DNA from 2 places in the Alteromonas sp. LMIT006 genome. Region 2 is predicted to be linked to the other one. Evidence: predicted binding sites of a transcription regulator. Region 2 holds the regulator's gene; the other holds the start of a gene.
The links. Region 2 encodes NrdR, which represses ribonucleotide reductase genes. Its sites were predicted from a motif close to AAACACNANATNTNGTGTTT; they were not measured.
Positions count from the first base shown of each region.

Region 1: the regulator NrdR is predicted to act here: its motif matches at 3,839-3,858, upstream of nrdA (class 1a ribonucleoside-diphosphate reductase subunit alpha).

Region 1 is NZ_CP101291.1:1,809,593-1,819,902, reverse strand. It holds gene gyrA (DNA topoisomerase (ATP-hydrolyzing) subunit A) at 26-2,665, opposite strand; gene ubiG (bifunctional 2-polyprenyl-6-hydroxyphenol methylase/3-demethylubiquinol 3-O-methyltransferase UbiG) at 2,925-3,626, shown strand; gene nrdA (class 1a ribonucleoside-diphosphate reductase subunit alpha) at 4,053-6,377, shown strand; gene nrdB (class Ia ribonucleoside-diphosphate reductase subunit beta) at 6,428-7,558, shown strand; gene yfaE (class I ribonucleotide reductase maintenance protein YfaE) at 7,565-7,828, shown strand; gene NLG07_RS08445 (hypothetical protein) at 8,060-8,209, opposite strand; gene NLG07_RS08440 (VWA domain-containing protein) at 8,567-9,742, opposite strand; gene NLG07_RS08435 (MoxR family ATPase) at 9,757-10,310, opposite strand, start outside.
Region 2 is NZ_CP101291.1:1,390,667-1,400,976, reverse strand. It holds gene thiL (thiamine-phosphate kinase) at 1-971, opposite strand, end outside; gene nusB (transcription antitermination factor NusB) at 990-1,412, opposite strand; gene ribE (6,7-dimethyl-8-ribityllumazine synthase) at 1,421-1,900, opposite strand; gene ribBA (bifunctional 3,4-dihydroxy-2-butanone-4-phosphate synthase/GTP cyclohydrolase II) at 1,959-3,065, opposite strand; gene NLG07_RS06555 (riboflavin synthase) at 3,081-3,734, opposite strand; gene ribD (bifunctional diaminohydroxyphosphoribosylaminopyrimidine deaminase/5-amino-6-(5-phosphoribosylamino)uracil reductase RibD) at 3,743-4,867, opposite strand; gene nrdR (transcriptional regulator NrdR) at 4,864-5,331, opposite strand; gene glyA (serine hydroxymethyltransferase) at 5,399-6,652, opposite strand; gene lpxD (UDP-3-O-(3-hydroxymyristoyl)glucosamine N-acyltransferase) at 6,761-7,777, opposite strand; gene ettA (energy-dependent translational throttle protein EttA) at 7,944-9,611, shown strand; gene NLG07_RS06525 (cold-shock protein) at 9,669-9,878, opposite strand; gene radA (DNA repair protein RadA) at 10,099-10,310, opposite strand, start outside.

The DNA.
Region 1 (10,310 bases), 420 kb from region 2:
TATCAAACATCTGGATAACTTACGATTACTCCTCGCTATTATTATCCGTGGTGTTTTCTGGCTCTGTCATTGTATTGTTATTATTATCAGATGTATCGTTTTGAGCATCACCAGATTCCTCATCCAGTTCAGCAACGCCTTCGATTTCATCGATGCGCTGTAATCCTACCACATGTTCGTTTTGTGCGGTACGAATAAGGGTAACACCTTGAGTATTTCTACCCACTGTCGATACTTCAGCCGCTCGTGTACGCACCAAGGTACCCGCATCAGAGATCAGCATGATTTCGTCTTCTTCGGCAACCTGTACCGCTCCGACAACCTTGCCGTTTCGTTCAGACACCTTAATCGAAACCACCCCTTTGGTCGCACGAGATTTGGCTGGGTATTCTTCTAATACAGTGCGCTTACCGTAACCGTTTTCGGTCGCAGTTAAAATCGCACCGTTGCCATGTGGTACAATTAAAGAAACCACTTTTTGTTGTTCTTCAAGTCGAATACCGCGTACACCGGTGGCTGTGCGCCCCATTGGACGAACTTGGTCTTCATTAAAACGAACCACTTTACCTTCATCCGAGAACAACATGATTTCGCTATTTCCATCCGTTAAGTCCACACCGACAAGGCTATCCCCTTCGTTAAGATTGACAGCAATAATACCACTTGCTCGAGGACGTGAGTACTGTGTTAATTCAGTCTTCTTAACGGTACCGTTCGCCGTCGCCATAAAGACGTACTTGCCTTCGATAAACTCTTGGATAGGCAGGATGGCCGTGATGCGCTCATTTTCTTCTAACGGTAAGATATTCACAATTGGACGTCCTCGCGCATTACGCGATGCCAATGGCAATTGATAGACCTTCAACCAATACATGCGTCCTCTAGTTGAGAAACACAAGATATGGTCATGCGTATTGGCCACAAGAAGCTTTTCAATGAAATCTTCATCCTTCATCTTGGTGGCTGACTTACCCTTACCACCGCGACGCTGTGCCTCATAGTCTGATAGTTTTTGATATTTGACATACCCTTCATGAGACAAAGTGACCACTACATCTTCACGTTCAATTAAGTCTTCAATATCAATGTCATGACTTGCCGCAGTGATTTCGGTGCGACGCTCATCGCCGAACTCTTCGCGAATAGCCTCAAGCTCTTCACGAATCACTTCCATTAAACGCTCAGAACTACTTAATATGTGTAGTAATTCAGCAATGACTTCAAGTAGTTCTTTGTATTCCGCAATGATTTTATCTGATTCTAAACCTGTCAATTTGTGTAAACGAAGATCCAGAATCGCTTGTGCCTGCTGTTCAGTCAAATAGTACTGACCTTCACGAATACCAAATTCCGGTGATAACCAATCTGGTCGTGCAGCATCATCGCCTGCGCGTTCGAGCATTTCTTGAACGTGGCCAAGCGCCCAGCCTTGAGCAACAAGCGCTTGTTTAGCTTCCGCTGGTGAGGGAGACGCCTTAATAAGTTCAATAATTGGGTCGATGTTTGCCAGTGCAACTGCCAAACCTTCTAAAATGTGAGCGCGATCGCGAGCTTTGCGCAGCTCAAACACAGTACGACGTGTAACGACCTCACGACGATGTAAAATGAAGGCTTCAAGCGTTTGCTTGAGATTGAAAACTTTTGGTTGATTGTTATCCAAAGCAACCATGTTGATACCAAATACCGTTTGGAGTTGCGTATTGGCATAGAGATGATTAAGTAATACTTCTGCGGATTCGTTACGTTTGACTTCAATAACAATGCGCATACCGTCTTTGTCAGACTCATCGCGTAACGCTGAAATCCCTTCAACGCGCTTTTCTTTGACCAGTTCTGCAATCTTCTCAATCAACCTGGCTTTATTAACCTGATATGGGATCTCATTAATGATGATGGTTTCTTTCCCATTATCTTCGGTTTCGATATTTGCTTTAGCTCGCAAATAAATCTTACCACGACCAGTTCGATACGCTTCCTCGATACCTTTACGGCCGCTAATTAAGGCTGCAGTTGGGAAATCAGGACCCGGGATGTGCGTCATTAGCTCATCCACTTCAATTTCGGGGTTTTCAATTAGTGCGACACAACCATTGATGACTTCGGTTAAATTATGCGGTGGAATGTTCGTCGCCATACCAACAGCAATACCAGATGAACCGTTTACCAATAAATTAGGTACTTTGGTTGGTAGTACCTCGGGGATTTTTTCGGTACCGTCATAGTTCGGGACAAAATTAACCGTTTCTTTGTCCAAATCGGCTAGTAGCTCATGCGCGATTTTAGCCATACGCACTTCGGTATAACGCATAGCCGCCGCAGAATCACCATCCACTGAACCAAAGTTACCTTGTCCATCCACTAACATGTAACGCAATGAAAACGGCTGGGCCATACGAACAATGGTATCGTACACAGCAGAATCACCATGTGGATGGTATTTACCGATAACGTCACCCACAACACGTGCAGATTTTTTGTACGGTTTGTTAAAATCGTTCTTGAGTTCATTCATCGCAAACAACACTCGGCGATGAACAGGTTTTAGACCATCTCTAACATCGGGTAAGGCGCGTCCTACGATAACGCTCATAGCATAATCGAGATAGGAATTCTTTAGCTCTTCTTCGATATTAATCGGTAATATTTCTTTGGCGCGCTCGCTCATAAACTGCCTAGTCCCCTACTTGTTGTTTTAGAAAATCGCTTAGAAGCGCGTTCTCTTTCTTATATGGGTTGTTGATGACTCATGATAGTATCACTTTCAATCTGCAATATATACTAAAAGCCTTGTGAAAAGCATCATTTGCACAAAAGATAACCAAGGTCATATTCATGCCCATATATTGTAACGTTGTGCAGCCATCTCGACCTCTGGTATTATTAATTGATCAGAATCATCACCAAGCCAATTAAGAGACAGCACAATGAATGTGGACCACAATGAAATCGCAAAATTTTCAGCCATTGCCGAACGCTGGTGGGACCACGATGGTGAATTTAAACCACTGCATCAGATAAACCCTCTGCGCGTCGGCTATATCATTGAACAAGCTGGTGGGATACAGGCTAAAAATATATTAGATATTGGTTGCGGTGGTGGCATTTTATCCGAAGCACTAGCTAAAGGTGGCGCGACTGTCACCGGCATTGACTTAGCAGAAGAATCACTTCAAATAGCCAAACTGCATGGTTTAGAATCCGGTGTTAAAGTCGTTTATGAATGTGTTTCAGCAGAGGATAAGGCAGAGCAACAACCACAGCAATACGATGTAGTGACCTGTCTTGAAATGCTTGAGCACGTCCCCGATCCTGCCAGTGTCGTGCGGGCAGCTGCGCAATGCGTCAAACCCGGAGGTAAGGTGTTTTTCTCGACTCTCAATCGCAACCCAAAATCGTACTTAATGGCGATTCTTGGTGCGGAGTATATTTTGAACTTGGTGCCCAAAGGGACTCATGACTACAAAAAGTTCATCAAGCCTTCTGAACTGATGCGTATGATTGATGACACTGACCTGGTGATTGAAAACACCACTGGGCTACATTTCAACCCGCTCAGCAATGACTATTTTTTGTCCAATCGCAATATTGATGTCAATTACATTGTGAGCTGCTCCATGCCTGGGTAGTTTGTGCGTAAACGTTAATAGCAAGCACAAGATGTAGTATCTAAAAACATCAAGCCCTTCCATATATCGTGTTTGCATAATCTCATTCAAATTTTTCATAAAAAAATTTATCCCCATTTTGCGTCACATATGACATTTGCGATCGCCTACAAGCAAGTCGTAGCAAGGCCTACAGCACAGTGTTTTAAAGAATGTACAGTTTTTAACCATTAAAACACATCATCTTGTGGTTGCATTCACTACCAAACCACATTATCTTGTGCTTAACTTTCTGTGAGGCACTATTGAGAACGGAACATTTATTTGGGCATTTAAGGATGATAGTTCGGTGAATACATCTCAGTTCGGCATAGAAGGCCTGTTGTTAGCCCTTGCAATGGATGCAAAAGCTATTTGCACTAATTATAATAAACGGCATCTCTCATTATGAACAAACAATTACAAGTCACCAAGCGCAACGGTGAACTCGAGCAGATCGATCTAGACAAAATCCACAAAGTCATTACTTGGGCCGCCAAAGGACTCAACAATGTCTCCGTCTCACAAGTCGAAATCAAAGCCCATATTCAGTTTTATGATGGCATCAAGACCGAAGACATTCATGAAACGTTGATCAAATCCGCTGCCGATTTGATCTCTACTGATGCGCCAGATTATCAATATCTCGCCGCTCGTCTAGCTATTTTCCATCTGCGCAAAAAAGCCTATGGTCAGTTTGAACCACCAAAATTGTTCGACCACGTTAAACGTATGGTTGAAATGGGTAAATATGATGAGCATCTTCTCGCTGACTACAGCACCGAAGAATTCGAACAAATGGAAGAGTTTTTAGATCACTGGCGTGATATGAACTTCTCATATGCCGCGGTCAAACAGCTTGAAGGGAAATACCTGGTACAAAATCGAGTGACGGGCGAGATTTATGAATCAGCACAATTCTTGTACGTTTTGGTGGCAGCCTGTTTGTTTGCGAATTACCCCAAAGAAACTCGCCTAGACTATGTTAAACGTTTCTATGATGCGGTGTCACAGTTTAAGATCTCGTTACCGACGCCAATCATGGCAGGTGTGCGCACCCCTACTCGTCAGTTTAGTAGTTGCGTATTAATTGAAACTGGCGACAGCTTAGATTCAATCAATGCCACTGCATCAGCGATCGTTAAATACGTATCGCAACGTGCTGGTATAGGTGTGAACGCAGGTCGCATCCGTGCATTGGGTTCTGAAATCCGTGGCGGTGAAGCTTTCCACACAGGCTGTATTCCTTTTTACAAGTATTTCCAAACCGCGGTTAAAAGCTGTTCACAAGGCGGTGTGCGTGGCGGTGCTGCGACCCTCTTTTATCCGATTTGGCATTTGGAAGTTGAATCATTACTTGTCTTAAAAAATAACCGAGGTGTTGAAGAAAACCGTGTTCGCCACCTTGACTATGGTGTGCAGTTCAATAAACTCATGTACACACGTTTGATCAAAGGTCAAGACATCACCTTATTTAGCCCGTCTGATGTACCCGGACTGTATGATGCGTTTTTCGCAGATCAAGAGAAATTCGAAGCACTTTATGCCCAATACGAGCAAGACGACTCTATCCGCAAAAAAACCATCAAAGCCATGGAGCTTGTCAGCTTGTTTATGCAAGAACGTGCTTCAACCGGTCGCATCTACCTACAAAACGTCGACCACTGTAATACCCACTCACCGTTTAACCCCGAAGTGGCACCAGTGCGCCAATCCAACTTGTGTCTTGAGATTGCCTTACCAACCAAACCATTAGAGCATGTCAATGACGAAAATGGTGAAATTGCGTTATGTACTCTATCGGCATTTAACTTGGGTGCTATCGAGTCATTAGACGAACTGGAAGAGCTTGCGGAGCTAGCCGTGCGTGCGTTAGACAGTCTATTAGATTACCAAGACTACCCAGTACCTGCAGCATTAAACGCGACTATGGGTCGCCGTACTTTGGGCATAGGTGTCATTAATTTTGCTTATTATCTTGCCAAAAATGGCGTCAAGTATTCTGATCACTCAGCAAACGGATTAGTCCATCGTACGTTCGAGGCGATTCAATATTATCTATTAAAAGCATCTAACGAGCTGGCCAAAGAACAAGGGGCGTGCCCTAAGTTTAATGAGACCACTTACTCACAAGGTTTGATGCCGACTGATACCTACAAGAAAGACCTAGATAAAATCTGTGATGAGCCATTACACCTTGACTGGGATGGATTGCGCGAAAGCATTGTGAAACATGGTTTACGCAACTCAACACTTTCTGCGTTGATGCCTTCAGAAACCTCATCACAGATTTCAAATGCGACCAATGGTATTGAACCACCACGCGGTCACATTAGTATAAAATCGAGTAAGGATGGTGTGCTAAAGCAGGTTGTTCCGGATTACGAAAACCTCAAAGACGCTTACGAGTTACTGTGGGATATTCCATCTAATGATGGCTACCTACAACTGGTCGGCATTATGCAAAAGTTTATCGACCAAACTATCTCTGCAAACACTAATTACGACCCAAGCAAATTTGAAGGCGGTAAAGTCCCGATGAAATTGCTCATCAAAGACTTATTAACTACCTATAAGCTTGGGATTAAAACGCTGTATTACCACAATACCCGTGACGGTGCTGGCAACAGTGATGATTTAGAAGTCAAAGCCGCAACTCAAGGTACACAAGCCCAAGCTGTTGTTGAGCAAGATGACGATGATGGATGTGCTGGCGGCGCGTGTAAAATTTAACACGCGTCTGCATGCTTCAACGATAACGATAAACTAAGAAGTACTATCACATGAGATACACAACATTTAATCAAGAAAATAACGATTTTATGGCCGAGCCCATGTTTTTTGGTAATCCAGTCAACGTGGCGCGTTATGATCAACAAAAACACGCAATCTTTGAAAAGCTGATCGAAAAGCAGATTTCGTTTTTCTGGCGACCAGAAGAAGTTGATGTCAGCAAGGACAGAGCGGATTTCCAAGCGCTGAGTGAAGCTGAAAAGCATATCTTCATCTCGAACCTAAAGTACCAAACACTATTAGATTCGGTACAAGGTCGCAGCCCAAACATTGCGTTCTTACCGATTATTTCTATTCCTGAATTGGAAACCTGGGTCGAAACCTGGTCGTTCTTTGAGACCATTCATTCGCGCTCATACACCCATATTTTGCGTAATTTGTTTACTGATCCATCTTCTGTGTTCGGCGACATCGTGGATAATGAACAAATCAAACAGCGTGCGACGGACATTTCAAGATATTATGATGACTTGATTTTTGCCACACAAGTTTGGCAAACGCACGGTGAAGGCACACATGATATCAATGGTGAGTCAATTACCATCAACATGCGTGAACTAAAGAAAAAACTTTATTTGTGCATGAACTCGGTGAATGCCTTAGAAGCGATTCGTTTTTATGTGTCCTTTGCTTGTACCTTTGCGTTCGCAGAACGTGAACTCATGGAAGGTAACTCCAAAATCATTCGCCTAATTGCGCGCGATGAGAACTTACATCTCACCTCTACTCAGCACATTTTGAACTTATGGGCCAAAGGTAAAGATGATCCAGAAATGGCTGAAATTGCCAAAGAATGTGAAGCAGAAGCTCGCGCAATATTTTTAAAAGCGGTTGAGCAAGAAAAGCAATGGGCAGCCTATCTGTTCGCGAACGGCTCGATGATTGGCTTAAACGAAGAGATTTTATGCCAATACGTAGAATATATTGCGAATCAGCGTATGGCTGCGATTGGTCTAGGCCAGCCTTTCGACATCAGCTCTAATCCTTTGCCTTGGATGAACAACTATCTACATTCCGATAATGTGCAAGTTGCTCCACAAGAAGCAGAAATAAGCTCTTATCTGGTTGGTCAAATCGATTCAGAAGTATCGGCAGAAGACTTCGACGAGTTTGAACTCTGATCCTTTATGAGTAATTCGACAAAAGGTTGTGTTGTGACATTGCGTGACGGCACAGCCTTTTCTACTTCTAAAGACACATTACTAGACGACCTTGAAGCGCATAACATCGCGATTGAATATCATTGTCGAGAAGGATTTTGTGGTGCCTGTCGTTGTAAGATCATTTCTGGAGAGGTCGACTACACAACTGACCCCCTTGCTTTTATTGATGATGACGAGATTTTACCTTGTTGTACTGTGGCTCTGTCGGATTTGACGCTTGATATTTAGCTTCAATATTTCTAACTTCTCGTTGTACTCTAAAATACACATCCATCGGCGCAACTATCAGTAGCACAAGTTTAAATACATTATTGTTTATACCCATGATTGTTTCATTTAAACTAATGCCATAAGCAATTGATATGTAAGCAACAACAGTAAGTGCAATATACATACTTTAATTCCTCTATAAATTAAGAGTGCCTCACTCTACTAAGTGTAGACACAGAGTGACATAAATTACTGACTATCTTTTAGCCCATCGCCTAACGCACCTGCTGTAACGGCTGCCCCCGCAATTTGCAGTACTCTGCCGATCCCAAAGGTAATTGGAGTTGGGATAACACCAATAATCGTACCAAATGCACCCAGCCCAGCACCTATATTCATAGCTGTAGTGTTTGAAATAGGATCATTGCCTATAGACCCTCTAGCATTTCTCCGTCTTGTTCCAGGATTTGAACCACCAACAACATTCCGAGATTGTTCTAGTGAGATTTGAATCATAATTATCTCCAAAGTTTACTGTTTAATAGACAAAAAGAGTCACCCATTTAACGATGTACTTAGCAAAGAATGAAAACAGGTAACTCAGGAGCAAAAATACAACATGTATAAAAAACTAAACAGTACAGTTTTCACATGCAATTGAATGTATTAGATTTTATTTAAGAGTAGAGCGTTTTACAGGTATCAAAGTATCCATAAACGCTACTGGAAAACGCATCAATGTAAGCGAAAAATAGCTCACTTTTGTAACAGCTTTGCAATCCCCTGCCCCAGACCGTCCAGCGTTAACGGATACATTTTGTCATCAATAATATCGCGAATAATATCTATTGAATGATGATATTCCCAATACGTGTGAGGTTGTGGATTTAACCAAATGCTATGGGTAAAGTGATTTAATAACAATCGTAACCAGAATTCACCGGTTTGCTCATTCCAATGCTCAACGCTGCCACCAGGATAAGTGATTTCATAAGGTCCCATGGTCGCATCACCAACGAAAATACATTTGTAATCCTTACCATACGTTCGCAAAATTTCATATATTGATAAGACATTACGCCGACGAGAGTTGTCTTCCCATACTCCTTCATAGACGCAATTGTGAAAATAAAAATATCGCAGATGTTTGAACTCTGCATGCACTGCCGAAAACAGTTCTTCAATCTGCTGAATATGCATATCCATCGAACCACCCACGTCAAAGAACATAATCACTTTTACCGCGTTATGTCTTTCAGGACGCATCTTCAAGTCCAATAGACCAGCGCTTTTTGCTGTCGCGCCAATGGTATCATCAATATCGAGTTCTTCGGCAGCGCCAGTTCGTGCAAACCGGCGCAACTTACGCAACGCCACTTGCATATTCCGAGATGAAAGGCGTTCATCATTGGAGAGGTTTTTGAATTCGCGTTTATCCCACACTTTTACTGCTGAGAAATTGCGATTTTTATCTTGTCCGATTCGGATCCCTTCTGGATTATCTCCATACGCACCGAACGGAGACATCCCTCCCGTACCAACCCATTTATTGCCACCTTGATGGCGCTTTTGTTGCTCGGCAAGACGCTCTTTAAGGGTTTCCATCAACTTATCTAAACCGCCTAGCTTTTCGATTTTGTCTCGTTCTTCTTGTGATAAACGCTTTTCAATCTCTTTGCGCAGCCAGTCAGCAGGTAATTCATCACTAAAGAGTTCGAGCTGACTGACTCCCTCAAAATAATGTGCAAAAGCTCGATCAAACTTGTCAAAATGCGCTTCGTCCTTAACCAAAATCAAACGCGAAACCTGATAAAAAGCTTCCCAATCAGCATAGACAACCTCCTTGTCGAGCGCATCCAGCAAATCCAAATGCTCTCGCAGTGACACCGGTACTTGATATTGTTTTAAGGTGAGAAAAAACTCAATCAACATGCCGAAAACTCCATTTAGCGACGGGCCATAAATAAGAGCTTTTCAAACAAATGCATATCCTGTTCGTTTTTGAGTAACGCCCCGTATAATGGGGGCATTGCATTTGCGTTATCTTTGTTTTGTAACACCTCCAAAGGAATGTCTTCTGCTACGAGAAGTTTTAGCCAATCAATCAGCTCTGAAGTGGAAGGTTTTTTCTTGATGCCCGGTACGTCTCGAACCGCAAAAAAACGTTCCAAGGCGGTTTCTAATAAGCGTGGCTTGAGATTCGGAAAATGCACATCGACAATGCGTTTAAGCTCATCTGCAGTTGGAAATTTGATGTAATGAAAAAAGCAGCGCCTCAAAAACGCATCAGGCAGCTCTTTTTCGTTATTAGAGGTAATAATAACTATCGGACGTTGCTGCGCACTCACCCATTCTTGCGTCTCAGGCACATAAAAAGACATTTTATCCAGTTCTAACAACAAGTCATTGGGAAACTCGATATCCGCTTTATCTATCTCATCAATCAATAAAATACTGCGCTTGCTACTTGTGAATGCACACCACAATGGGCCTTTTTTGA
Region 2 (10,310 bases):
AATTGATGTTCATATCCGCCTTTGGTAAGTTTATATGTTTGTCCATTAGATATAAATGACAGGCTATTGGCCGATTCAGTAATATGCCCTATTTTGGTGATAGGCACATTACACTTTTGAGCAATCTGTTGGAGTTCGGCTGCATGAGATTTTGGCGCAGTGAAACACAACTCGTAATCATCACCGCCAGTTAAAGCATACTCTTGTGCTTGCTTTTCTGTCACATAATCAAGTAGTTCAGAAGAGTAAGGTAGTGCACTGACATCAATCTGAGCGCCTACGAATGAGGCCTTTAAGATGTGTTTGATATCACCCGCCAACCCATCAGACACGTCCAAACAACTGCTTGCCAAACCTCGTAATTGCTTGCCTAACAACACTCTCGGCGTGGGTCTTAGTAAGCGTTCAAGCAAATTATACTGGATAATGTCTCGTTCTGAATGATCCGCTTGTGTGTTTAGAATATTCAACCCAGCGGCAGCATCCCCTAATGTTCCACTAACATAGATATCATCACCCACTTGTGCACCATCTCGTCGTACGGCTTGGCCACGAGGAATGAGACCATGGATCGTTACGCTAATCGATAAGGGCCCTGAAGTGGTATCACCACCGATTAATGCGACCTGATAATCCTCACACGTTTGCATGAAGCTTCGCGCGAATTCTGATAACCATTGCGGCGGTAGTTTAGGTAACGTGAGTGCGAGTGATACCCAAGCTGGAGTCGCCCCCATCGCTGCCATATCACTCAAATTAACTGCGAGCACTTTATAGGCCAAGTCCGCCGGAGCCACATCTGGAAAAAAATGCACACCACTGACTAGTGTATCGGTGCTGACAAGAAGTTGTTGTTCAGGTGGAACATCTAAAATTGCAGCGTCATCGCCAATTCCAAGGACAACTTGAGAATGATTTGTGCCCGCTGAGGGTTGTGCAAAAAAGGTTTCAATCAGTGAAAACTCTTGCATACGGACACGTGTCTAAATTTAGGCTTGTTCGTATTTGCGCAATGTGCGTACGGCTTTATCAAGTACACCATTCACAAACTTGTGGCTTTCTTCTGCGCCAAATACCTTAGCTAACTCAATCGCTTCATTGATCACGACCTTGTATGGTACATCAATACGTTGCGTCAACTCATAGGTAGCGATACGCAAAATCGCTTTTTCAATGGGATCCAGTTCTTCAGGTAAACGGCCTAGGTAAGGCTTTATTGCTACGTCTAAATCCGCTACTTGCTTAATCGAACCTTGCAATAACTCTTGAAAATAGGGCATGTCGACTTTGCCCATTTCGTTTGTGGTGGCAAGATTGAGCTCAATGCTGGCCACATCGTTGTTCGACAGCATCCACGAATAGACGCCTTGTAATGCCATTTCGCGCGCCCTACGACGCGCTGCAGGTTTCATCTTTTGACTCACGCAGTTGCCTCATCAATGGCCGCCATCACGTTGACCATTTCTAACGCACCAAGAGCCGCTTCCGCGCCCTTATTCCCTGCTTTGGTTCCTGAACGCTCAATCGCTTGCTCAATACTGTCTGTAGTAATCACACCAAATGACACAGGAATATTAAATTCTAACGACACTTGCGCCAGACCTTTATTACACTCACCCGCTACAAAATCAAAATGTGGCGTCCCCCCGCGAATCACTGCACCTAGCGCGATTATGGCATCGTATTGGCCTTGTTTAGCAATTTTTTTGGCGGCGAGCGGTAACTCATAAGCACCTGGCACACGCACCACTGTGACATCAGAATCGCTGACTTCACCGTGACGCTCGAGTGCATCCAACGCGCCTTCTAATAAAGACTCCACAACAAAACTATTAAATCGCGATACAACAATTGCAAATTTTTTGCCCGTTGCGCGCATGTTGCCTTCAATTACGTTCATGAATGAATTCCTTAATAAAAATTTGGTGTGGAGTATATCACAAATGCCAGTAGTCTCACTAGAAATCGCTGATGTACTCAACAACTTCTAAACCAAAACCGGATAAACCTGAATATTTGATGGGTTTTGATAACAAACGCATTTGTTTGACCCCCAAAGCTTCCAATATCTGTGAGCCGATACCCACAGTTCGAGAACTGCCTTGCCATGTTTTTCCAGGAGCCACTTCACCGCGGTCTTCTGCGGCAAACTGTTTGATTTGCCCTTCTAGGTCTTCTTTCGCGCCTAACAGCACTAATACACCACCGTCTTGCGCGATGCGTGACATCGCTTTGGCCAAATTCATAGACCGATTCACACCTCGAGTAGAAGCCAGCAAATCAGAAAACGTATTGTGCAAGTGTACGCGAACCGTGGTCGGCTGGGTTGAGTCTATTTCGCCATTGATGAGTGCAAAATGCAGCTCACCGTCAATCACGTCTTTGTAGGTAACAAGTTCAAATTCACCGTATTCAGTTGGCAAATGACAGCGTGCGATTTCTTCAATCGTCGTTTCGTTGTGATTGCGGTATTCAATTAAATCGGCAATCGTGCCTATTTTAAGCCCGTGTTTTTGCGCGAATTGTTCAAGTTCTGGACGACGTGCCATCGTGCCGTCTTCATTTAGGATCTCAACGATCACAGATGCAGGTTCACAGCCAGCCAAACGCGCCAAGTCCACGCCAGCTTCAGTATGTCCAGCACGTGTAAGTACACCGCCCTCTTTGGCGATGAGAGGGAAAATATGCCCAGGTTGTACAATATCCGTTGCTTTGGCATCCGGGTTGACGGCGGCTAAGATGGTAGTGGCTCTATCCGCAGCTGAAATACCCGTTGTCACCCCTTCCGCAGCTTCGATGGAAACCGTAAAATTAGTCGAGAACTGAGCTGAATTTTTGTCGACCATCAATGGTAATTTTAAACGACGACAACGCTCAGCTGTCATTGGCAAACAGACTAAACCACGCGCGTGAGTGACCATAAAGTTAATTGCTTCAGGTGTGACATGCTCTGCCGCCATTACGAGGTCGCCTTCATTCTCACGGTCTTCGTCATCCATCAAAATGACCATTTTTCCTTGGCGAATATCTTCAATCAGTTCTGTAGGGGTATTAAAGGTGGACATAAGCGTCTGTGTTTCCTATTTTAAATAGCCGTTTTCAGCTAAAAATGCCATGCTAATGTCTTGTTTGTTATGTTCTTTTTGACCTTGCATTAAGCGTTCTAAATAACGAGCAATCACATCGACCTCAAGATTGACTTGAGTACCGATTTTGTATTGTCCGATAATGGTTTTTTCTAAGGTGTGCGGGATCAGCCACAGCATAAACTCATCTCCATCCAGTGCGTTCACTGTCAAGCTTACTCCATCCACCGTAATAGAGCCTTTATGAGCAATATAATGAGCGATGTCTTGCGGCATTTTGACCCAGACTTCAATGTATTCATGCTGGTCAATGATACGACTGATCGAGCCCACGCCATCCACGTGACCTGACACAATGTGACCGCCAAAACGAGAGGTCGGTAGCATGGCTTTTTCTAAGTTAACTTGCATGCCCGAAGTATAATGTGCAAAACCGGTATACTTAATGGTCTCTGTCGAGACGTCCGCACAATAATAATCATTGCCAAATTCTACGACAGTCAAACATACACCATTAGTCGCAATGGAGTCGCCAAGCTGTACATCTGACATATCCAAATTAGGACAGTGCACTTTAAGTTTAATATCTTTACCCGTTTGCGTTAACCCAGTGATAGTGCCAACTGCTTCAATAATACCAGTAAACATAAGGTTTCCTAAGGTTCTAACGAGAAAATGAATTTTTGATCAGGACCGATGGTACGCTGTTCTTTCAGGGTGAATTTTACCGCATCTTGCAATTGAGTTAAATCAGAGATTGCAAAAGCGCCTTGAGCCTTATCCCCAAGAATCACTGGTGCTTGATAAAGGACAAGTTCATCCACGCAGTGCCCTTCAAGTAAAGCACCCGCTAATCCGGAACCGGCTTCAACCCAGACACGATTCAGTTGCATTTGTGCAAGCTTTTCCATCATGACACTCAAATTAGGACGTTCAGCGACAAGCGGTATACGAATTTGTTTATTATGAGTTGGTAGCGCATCATTTTGTATCACATTAAACACGCATACTGGAGCATTGGCGGATTGGAACATGCCTTGTTCGCCAACGCGGTTATGTGAATCCAATACGACACGCAAAGGCTGCTCAAATTGCGCTAATGGATTGCGCAATAAGACATCTTTTAACGCCTGAGGCGCTTCGTTCATTCGGACTTGCAAATTTGGATTATCTGCGAGGACTGTCCCTGAACCAGTTAGGATCGCATCAGATTGAGCACGATGTAATTGCACGTCTGCTCTGGCTTGCGGCGAGGTGATCCATTGACTTTGGCCATTGCTTAACGCGATTTTGCCATCCAAAGACATCCCCATTTTGAGCGTTACAAAAGGTCTCTTAGCCTCGACTCGAGTTAGAAAACCAGCGTTAAGTTCTCTTGCTTGTTGCTCTAAACAAGGACCATCAACAACGATACCTGCGGCTTTTAATCTAGCAATGCCTTTGCCCGATACTTCGGGAAAGGGATCACGCATCGCTACCACTACACGACCAATACCCGCGTCAATCAGTGCATTGGCACAAGGGCCAGTGCGGCCTGTGTGAGCGCATGGCTCAAGGGTGACATAGGCCGTGGCTGCTTTGGCTCGCGTTCCGGCTTGTTGCAGCGCGTTGATTTCGGCATGCGCAGTGCCTGCTTGGTGATGATGTCCCTCTCCGACGATACTCTCCTGTTGGGTGATCACACACCCAACCATTGGGTTTGGCCGTGCCGTGTACTCACCTAACTTGGCTAAACGCAGAGCGCGCGCCATCATTTGATAATCAAAGTTCGAGAGACTCATTCGAGATCGAGATCCTGCTGACCTAGTTTGGCAATTTCTTCCCCAAATTCACGAATGTCTTCAAATTTGCGATAGACCGATGCAAAGCGCACGTAGGCGACTTGATCGAGTTTTTTGAGACGATTCATGATTTGTGTACCGACAAATTCAGTATTCACTTCACGCTCACCAGTGCCACGAATACTGGACATGATTTCGACGATTGCCTTTTCAATTTTCTCTGCTGAGACAGGGCGTTTTTCTAAGGAGCGTAAAATCCCCGCACGCAACTTATCTTCATTAAACGGTTCACGAGTGCCATCGCGTTTGATCACTCTAGGCATTACTAGTTCTGCGATTTCAAAGGTAGTAAACCGTTCTCTACAAGACGCACACTCGCGCCGGCGGCGGATTTGATGACCATCCGCGACCAAGCGTGAGTCGATGACTTTGGTGTCTTGCTCATGACAAAAAGGACAATGCATGCTCTACTCCATAAACAAATTAACCGGCATATAGCCGGTTAATCATAATCATTGTACAGCGAAAGTGCTACGCATATACAGGGAACTGCTTAGTCAAAGCGCTAACCTCTGATTGGACTCGAGCGATAACTGATTCATCACCCATGTTATCCAAAATATCACAGATCCAATTAGCCACTTGCATTGCTTCAGCATCTTTAAACCCGCGACGCGTAATAGCAGGTGTCCCAATCCGTAAACCAGAAGTAACAAACGGTGAGCGCGGATCATTCGGAACTGAGTTTTTGTTCACGGTAATATGAGCTTGTCCTAGCGCCGCATCAGCGTCTTTACCTGTGATGTCTTTATCAATCAAATCTAATAAGAACAAGTGGTTCTGCGTGCCATTGGAAACAATCTTATAGCCGCGTTCTTGGAACACTGAAACCATTGCTTGTGCGTTTTTCACAACCTGCGCCATATAGGTTTTGAACTCTGGCTCTAATGCTTCTTTAAAGGCAACGGCTTTCGCTGCAATCACGTGACACAAAGGCCCCCCCTGATTGCCAGGGAAGACTGATGAATTCAGTTTTTTGTAAATATCTTCATCGCCACACGCAGACAAGATCAAACCAGAACGAGGTCCAGCTAGAGTCTTATGCGTGGTCGTTGTCACCACATGAGCGTGAGGCACTGGGTTTGGATAAACACCACCAGCGACTAAACCAGCAACGTGCGCCATATCAACTAATAAGTATGCACCCACTTTGTCAGCGATCTCACGGAATTTTGCCCAATCCACCACACCTGAGTAGGCCGAGAAGCCACCGATGATCATCTTGGGCTTATGCTCTAATGCTAAGGCTTCGATTTCGGCATAATCAATTACACCATCCGCATCAATACCATACTGCACTGCATTGTAAATTTTGCCTGAAAAGTTAACATGAGAGCCGTGGGTCAAATGACCACCGTGTGCTAAGGACATACCCAATACAGTGTCACCTGCGTTGAGCAAAGCACCAAATACGGCAGTATTAGCTTGCGAACCTGCGTGAGGCTGTACGTTGGCATATTCTGCACCAAACAAGGCTTTGGCACGCTCAATCGCTAGGTTTTCGACTACGTCAACATGCTCACAACCACCGTAATAACGCTTACCAGGATAGCCTTCCGCATATTTATTTGTTAGCTGCGAACCCTGCGCTTCCAAAACGCGTGGCGAACAATAGTTCTCTGACGCGATAAGTTCAATGTGATCTTCTTGACGTTGATTTTCAAGTTCGATGGCTTTGGCTAATTCAGGATCGAAATCAGCAATATTCATGTTGCGCTGTAGCATAAGTCAAATACCTATAGATTGAGCAAGGTTATGTTTAAAGTCGTATTTTACGCAATTTTTAAGCAAAAACCTAGCAGTGCACCCATTAAAACTTTTTATCAAAATGATTTATTTTGTTTCCAGTGCTTTCACTCGTTTGGCGAGGTGGTCTAATTGCTTGTAACGCACTGAGTTTCGACGCCATTCATTGTATGGCGCGTGTGGCATGCCAGAGGAATACACCCCGGGCTCGGTTATGTCTGATGTGACCATGGTATTGCCGGTTATTTGCACATTGTCACAAATGGTGATGTGGCCATTTATCGCAACAGTACCGGCGACAATCACATTTTTGCCTATTTTTACACTCCCCGCCATGGCGACTGCACCACATAAACACGAGCCAGAGCCAATTTGACAGTTATGAGCGATGTGTACTTGGTCATCAATGATCACGTTGTGTTCAATCACCGTGTCGGCAAGGGAGCCTCGGTCGATCGTACACAACGCACCTATCTCGGTATTATCGCCGATGATCACGCGTCCGGTTTGCGGGATTTTACGCCACGTACCTGCGTCATTGGCATAGCCAAATCCATCTGGGCCAATGACTGTACCACTCAGTACAGCAACCTTTTGACCTAACTGACAGGAGTGATAAATCGTTACATTCGCATGGATATGTGAACCAGAACCAATGACTGCATTTACCCCAATCACACAGCCCGGACCAATCGTGACATCTTCACCAATAATAGCACCTGCTTCAATCACTACATTTGGGCCAATGTTTGCATTAGCCCCTACTTGAGCCGTGTCATCGATGACTGCACTGGGATGGACCCCATATTGGGGACGCGGGGTCGGATCGAGCTGTTGCGCTGCCAGCGCAAAACCAACATACGGATCTTTCATCACCAACGCCGCACCAGCGTAATCGCGGGCAAGTGCTTCCGTCAATATCACCACACTGGCATGACATTCAGGCAGTTTGGACAGGTACTTTTTGTCATTCAAAAAGGTAATATCCCCTGTTTGAGCCTCATCGAGTGGCGCCACTTTGTTAATTTGAATTTGTGTGGCTTCCTCTTGGGTAAGATTGTGTAAGGTTGCGTTTAGGTGGTTGGCAAGGGCTTGGATATTCATGCGTATCTCTTTGACAAAGCTATATGCGTCTTATCATAAATCATCTAAGTTGATTCAACAAAATTTTGTGTGCAGAAATTGTCCTGCTGTAAAAAGCAGTTGTGGAGAATCGACACAATGCTAAAATTACACTCGATTAATCATTTTCAATTATTTAGAGGATCTCATGGCACAATTCGTGTACTCCATGCACAGGGTCGGCAAAATCGTCCCGCCGAATCGTTTCATCTTAAAAGATATTTCCCTGAGCTTTTTTCCTGGCGCCAAAATTGGTGTGTTAGGTTTAAACGGTGCAGGTAAATCCACCTTGTTACGGATCATGGCCGGGGTAGACACCGATATTGAAGGTGAAGCGCGTCCCCTACCTGGCATAAAAGTCGGGTATCTACCGCAAGAACCAAAACTTGATGAGTCTTTAGATGTGCGTGGTAATATCGAACTTGCGCTTGGTGAAGTCAAGCATGCACTTACTCGCTTAGATGAAGTTTATGCCGCGTACGCCGAACCAGATGCAGATTTTGACGCACTGGCAGCCGAGCAAGGCAAGCTTGAAGCGATTATTCAAGCGCAAGATGGTCATAACCTAGATGCTGCACTAGAACGAGCTGCAGATGCCTTGCGTCTGCCACCTTGGGATGCAGACATTAGCAAATTATCCGGAGGCGAGCGTCGTCGCGTGGCATTGTGTAAGTTACTACTCGAAAAGCCTGACATGCTGCTGCTTGACGAACCAACCAACCACTTGGACGCTGAAAGTGTGGCTTGGCTCGAGCGCTTCTTGCACGATTATGATGGCACCGTCGTAGCGATAACTCACGATAGATATTTCTTGGATAATGTTGCTGGCTGGATCTTAGAACTAGACCGTGGTGAAGGGATCCCGTGGGAAGGCAATTATTCATCGTGGCTAGAACAAAAAGACAAGCGTCTAGAACAAGAAGAAAAAGCAGAGAGTGCACGTCAAAAGTCGATTAAACAAGAACTAGAGTGGGTCAGACAAAATCCGAAAGGTCGTCAAGCTAAATCCAAGGCCCGTATGGCTCGTTTTGCTGAACTCTCGACCGGCGATTATCAAAAGAGAAACGAAACCAATGAGCTATTCATCCCACCGGGCGAGCGCCTCGGTGATAAAGTCATTGATGTGAACGGCTTGAGCAAATCATACGGTGACAGAGTGTTGATCGATGATTTGTCTTTCTCTGTGCCCAAAGGTGCTATTGTTGGCATTATCGGTCCAAACGGTGCAGGTAAATCCACCCTCTTTAGAATGCTTACTGGAGCAGAACAAGCCGATAGCGGCACCATTGATGTGGGGGAGACAGTACAAATTGCCTCGGTTGAACAGTTCCGCGACCACATGAATGAAAACCAAACCGTCTTCCAAGAGATATCCGATGGGCAAGATATCATTCGTATTGGCAATTTTGAAATCAATGCCCGAGCGTATTGTTCTCGCTTTAACTTTAAGGGTACGGATCAACAAAAATTCATCAAAGATTTATCTGGTGGTGAGCGCAATCGGGTGCATTTGGCCAAACTTCTTAAAGCCGGAGGGAACGTACTGTTATTGGATGAACCAACTAATGACTTGGACGTTGAGACCTTACGTGCATTGGAAAATGCGTTATTAGAATTCCCTGGTTGTGCCATGGTCATCTCGCACGACCGTTGGTTCCTTGACCGGGTTGCAACTCATATAATGGACTACCGAGATGAAGGTAAGATCAACTTCTATGAGGGCAATTACACTGATTACGAGGCATGGCTCAAAGAAAACTTTGGTCAAGATGTAGTTGAGCCGCATCGCTTGAAATATAAGAAGATTGCCAAGTAGTAGACTTCCAATAAAAAAGGGGCTATCAAGCCCCTTTTTTGGTGTACAGTGTCGAAATTAGATAACTTCGATGTTCTCTGCCTGTGGACCTTTTTGGCCTTGACCGATAGTAAATTGTACTTTTTGACCTTCATTCAAAGTGCGGAAACCCTCACCTTTGATTGCGCGGAAGTGTGCAAACACATCTGGGCCATTTTCTTGTTGAATGAAGCCAAATCCTTTTGATTCGTTAAACCATTTTACGATACCGGTTGAAACGTCCGACATAATTTTTCCTATAGATATAAATAAATAAACACAGCTAAATTTAATTAGCTAAAAAATTGCCATAGAAGGCAATCGAAAGTGCAAGCAGAGGATAAAACAACGACCGGAACTGTAGGGAATGCGTCTATAGACAACACACTTAGAATACGCCTAATAAGTAATCAGGTCAATGTTAAATGCATTTATTTATGTGTATTTATGCTTTGTGACAGTCGTAGCCTTAAGAAATCTCTTGAATTGCCTCAAGCGCATCACTCAAACGCGATACGGCAATCACCCGCATTCCATGGATGGTTCGTTTAGGCGCGTTTGCCTTGGGGACAATAGCCACTTTAAAGCCGTGCTTGGCGGCTTCACTTAAGCGCTCTTGCCCATTCGGAACCGGTCGAATTTCACCCGACAACCCCACTTCACCAAACGCAATCAACTCTT